2 regions of the Ktedonobacter sp. SOSP1-52 genome follow, and region 1 is predicted to be linked to the other one. Evidence: riboswitches for the same ligand, from Rfam matches in the RefSeq annotation. Region 1 holds a riboswitch; the other holds the start of a gene.
What was found. A riboswitch is a leader RNA that binds a small molecule or an ion and turns the genes downstream of it on or off. The one in region 1 is predicted to bind FMN.
Positions count from the first base shown of each region.

Region 2: another riboswitch for FMN. It lies ahead of ribB (3,4-dihydroxy-2-butanone-4-phosphate synthase); the one in region 1 lies ahead of JMJ16_RS32090 (ABC transporter permease).

Region 1 covers NZ_BNJH01000003.1:1,558,743-1,560,946, forward strand. Annotated here, with positions in the region: gene JMJ16_RS32085 (redoxin domain-containing protein) at 42-527, shown strand; FMN riboswitch at 726-891, shown strand; gene JMJ16_RS32090 (ABC transporter permease) at 1,111-1,980, shown strand; gene JMJ16_RS32095 (ABC transporter substrate-binding protein) at 2,122-2,204, shown strand, end outside.
Region 2 covers NZ_BNJH01000006.1:433,413-435,616, reverse strand. Annotated here, with positions in the region: gene JMJ16_RS47030 (PQQ-binding-like beta-propeller repeat protein) at 1-513, shown strand, start outside; FMN riboswitch at 720-877, shown strand; gene ribB (3,4-dihydroxy-2-butanone-4-phosphate synthase) at 1,230-2,204, shown strand, end outside.

The DNA of each region.
Region 1 (2,204 bases):
ACTCTATTTGTGTTAGAAGAGGGAAGGTTAACACAAAGCCAATGGATACTAGAAATCGCACCGAGACAAAGACTTTGAAGGTGGGCGATGTCGCCCCCGATTTTACATTGATGACTGAAGGGAAAGAAGATTGGCGCCTCAGCGATTTTCGCGGTAAAAAGAACGTCGTTCTCGCTTTTGTGCCTTTCGCGTTCAGCAGCGTCTGCTCCGCCCAGTTGCCCTCATATGAGGCCGATCTGGAGCGTTTCAAGGATTATGACACTGAGATAGTTAGTATCAGCATGGATAGCCACTTTGCCCTTGAGGCCTGGAAGAAGTCCATGCATACATCTTTCCATCATCTCTCAGACTTCTATCCCCAGGGGAAGGTTGTAGACCTGTATGGGATACGGCATCCCGCGGGTATGCCCGAGCGCGCCCTCTTTGTCGTCGACAAAGAAGGCATCATCCGTTATATTGAGATCCAGCATGCGCCGGGTGAGATGCCCGACAACGAAGACCTCTTTGAGGCGTTGCGCAAACTCTAAGATCTTATTCCGAACCCCAACGTCACTCTCGTGACTAGCGCTTTGCCCCCATTCGGGGATAAACGCTCAGGGTTTTCGGATCAGAAGTAAGCAGCAAAAAAGCGGCCTGGGCGAACGTACGTTCGCCCAGGCCGCTTTTTTGCTGCTTATAAAATTCCCCTTGCGTATTGGTGGCGTCTGTGGCATACTAAGGAAAAGTAAGACCTTCGGGGCAGGGTGTAATTCCCGACCGGCGGTATTGCCAATGTGGTTCGCAAGGAACCAGTGGCAGAGCCCGCGAGTCCTCAGGCATGGAAATGCCTGGCGTGATTGATTCGGTGCGAATCCGAAGCCGACGGTATAGTCCGGATGGGAGAAGGTTTCTATAAGGACCAGTTTATACTTATCCAACCACTATGAAGGGTTGGTGAGTGGCATAGTTACGCATACTTATCACGCATATCTGTGATGCATGCGGGCTATGTTCTATATGGTCGTTACTGCTCTCCCCCCAATGCCTCCCCGAATCAGTTGAATTGACGGATCTCTATGCCTTGTTCTGGCTGAGGCCTGTCAGTAGAGCTATCGAGGGATGTTCATGAGCATGACAACTTCTACACAGCAGCACACTGTGCTGCCTGAGTATGAGGCAGCGGCTGTGCGGAGTGAGGCGCAAGCGCGACGAAGTGCTAGCCGCGCCTCTCAGGTGCCCAGGCGCAATTTCACCTGGATGCTATCGGTTGTTCCCCCCCTAATCCTGGCTGTGGCCCTGCTAATTGGCTGGTTTGTGAGCAGCGCTTATGGGCATGTCAACACCCTGTTCTTGCCTGCGCCAGCCGATGTCTTAGATAGCTTGAGCAGCGGCTTTAGCTCGGGAATATATCTCAGCAATCTTTGGGTTACAGTGCAGGAGAGCGTGGTAGGCTTTCTTCTGGCGCTGGCGCTTGCTTTGCCGCTAGGATATGCCCTGACTAAGTCGCGTGTGCTTGCCGCAGCCATTCATCCTTACCTGGCGGCGGGCCAGGCTATTCCAGTGGTCGTAATCGCGCCGTTGTTGGTCTTATGGTTGGGCTATGGCTGGGTTCCCAACATGTATGTTTGCGCGCTCGTGGTTGTCTTTCCCATGGTGGTAAATACCATGCTGGGTGTGCAGACGATAGATCGCGCGCTGACAGATGCGGCGCGTGTGGAGGGGGCCGCCGGTTGGGCCATGTTCGCGCATATCGAGTTTCCCCTGGCGCTGCCCTCGATTATCGCGGGTGTGCGTACGGGATTGACGCTCTCCGTCATGGGAGCGCTCGTGGGTGAATTTGTCCAGGGAGGTGACCAGGGTTTGGGATCGCTGCTCCTGGTGGCAAAGAATCAATATAATACACCGCTGATGTTCGCCACGCTTGTGGTACTGGCGGCTCTGGCGGTCTTGTTCTATAGTAGCACCTGGTTGCTTGGTAAGCTGGCTCAAGTGGTTTACTAGCTTCTTAAACGAAAACCCACCCCCATTCGGGGGCGCAGCGCCACTGTCGTGGCTAGCGCTCCGCGCTCAGGTTTTCGAAAGGCAGTAGGCTAGCTGTAACCAGGCTATAAAAGATTTTTAGGGAGAATGGAGTAGTCCACGATGTCTGCACGTCATCGTTCTTCAACTGTGGCAACGTTCGGCATTCTTTCGCTGCTATTTATGCTGTTGATAACGGCATGCGG
Region 2 (2,204 bases), on a different contig from region 1:
GAAGGCTTCGCACCCCAGCAGTGGGCACAGGATAACTCTACCGATGCCGACCTGGGCTCAATGAGTCCCGTCCTGCTCTCCAATGGCCTGATCTTTAGCGCGGGCAAGTCCGGTCAGGGTTACGTTGTACGCGCGCATGCACTGGGCGGCGTAGGAGGCCAGCTCAATGAGCAGACTGTCTGTCGCTCCTTCGGCGGCGCCGCCACTGATGGGAGCCAGGTCATCCTCCCCTGTGTCGATGGCGTTCAGCAGATCACCGTCAATACGGATGGCAGCATTACCCCCGGCTGGAAGGCTCCTTCACAAATCAATGGCTCGCCCATCATCGCCGGTCACACAGTCTACACCTTAGCCCCCCAGGGGACGCTCTATGCGCTCAATAGCGCTAATGGCTCCACTCGTGCCTCTCTAGCCATTGATGCGATGACACGCTTCGCCACGCCAACCATCAGCGGCCAGCAGATCTTCATCGGCACCACCACAGGCATCACCTCCATCAACTTAGCCGCTTAATAAACACCCTTCGCACCTGCGACGCTCAGGAGCTAAGGGGTGTGGTGGCTGTTGGCTGGCTCCGCCAGCCAACAGCCACCACACCCCTTACCCCGGCAAGCTTGCGAGCCAGGGCGGATAAACTGAAAATCCTGTGATGCAAATATCTTAATTTGACATCTGATGAATTTTGTATTATTTTCTTAATAGAAGTTTTTCTCACAATTGAATGTCTTCGGGGCAGGGTGAGGAGAGATTGCCATTCTCTATGGAGAAGGCAGCTCTGCAATTCCCGACCGGCGGTTACAGTCCGCGACCCGTGTTCCACGGTGGATCTGGTGAAACTCCAGGGCCGACAGTATAGTCTGGATGGGAGAAGACGAAATAACCACATGAGCGCTATGCGCGTACATGATGGTACCAATGTGTAGCCTGACGCTGCTCAAGCACGCGTCTACATATACTAGGTGCCATCATATGTAGACGCATGTTTGAGCAGCGTCAGGCCATATAGTTCAATGCTGCTGCGCACTGCTTAGAAACCCGTCTACGTATACGTGTCATGGCCGCTCTCAGCGCTACTAAGAACCTGCTACTTGCTACCCTAAAGAGCATCAGGTACAGAGCCACTTATGATGCGCTCGTCTCCCCCATTCATGTCTGTTACTCACACTGCTTTCCCCATGTTCTGCCTCTGAAGATATTCTTGCTGTTTGGAATCGCAAGGAGAAAGCGCTATGCAAACTCTTGGCTTGAATATCCATGCTCAAGAACTAGAGGCGGGATCACAAACACACTATATCAGCGTGCCGGAGGCGATTGAGGCCATGCGCGCGGGTAAGATGGTGCTCATCTGCGACGACGAGGAGCGCGAGAATGAGGCCGATCTCTGCCTGGCCGCGCAATTTGTCACGCCCGAGGCCATTAACTTTATGCTGCGTTCGGCACGCGGGCTGATCTGCACCTCTCTCAGCGCGGAGCGGCTCGCCGCGCTGAAGCTCCCCATGCTCGATCAGTCGGACCAGCCATTACAAGGGACCGCTTTTACGTCCTCCGTTGATGCACGCTCTGGCACTACTACGGGTATCTCCGCACGCGACCGCGCCACAACCATTCGCGCCCTGGTCAATCCCGCTACACAGCCCTCCGACCTGGCACGACCTGGACACGTCTTCCCGCTCATGGCCAGGCCGCAAGGCACGCTTGAGCGGCGTGGACATACCGAGGCCTCGGTTGACCTGGCACGTCTGGCAGGCCTGGAGCCAGCAGCAGTGATCTGTGAAGTGCTCAACGACGAGGGCGAGGCGGCCCGTGGCGAAGAATTGCACACCCTGGCACGCCAGTGGGGGATCGGCATTGTGACTGTGGACGCCATCGCCCACTATCGCTCACAAGAGCAGGTTCGCCTCATCGCCACGACCCGCCTCCCTATCGCGAACAGCAACTTTCTCCTGTGCGACTACCTGGAGATCGCCAGCGATCAGCATTACCTGGCCTTCATCCTCGGCGATCTTGCAACAGACAGGCAAGAACCCCCACTATTACGCCTGCATTCGGCCTGTACCACCGGCGACATCTTTGGCTCACAGCGTTGCGATTGCCAGGCTCAGCTCCACACCTCCCTCCAGCGCATCGCCGAAGAGGGGCGTGGTATCCTCATCTACCTGCCCCAGGAGGGACGCGGCATCGGGCTGAGCGCCAAGATCCAGGCC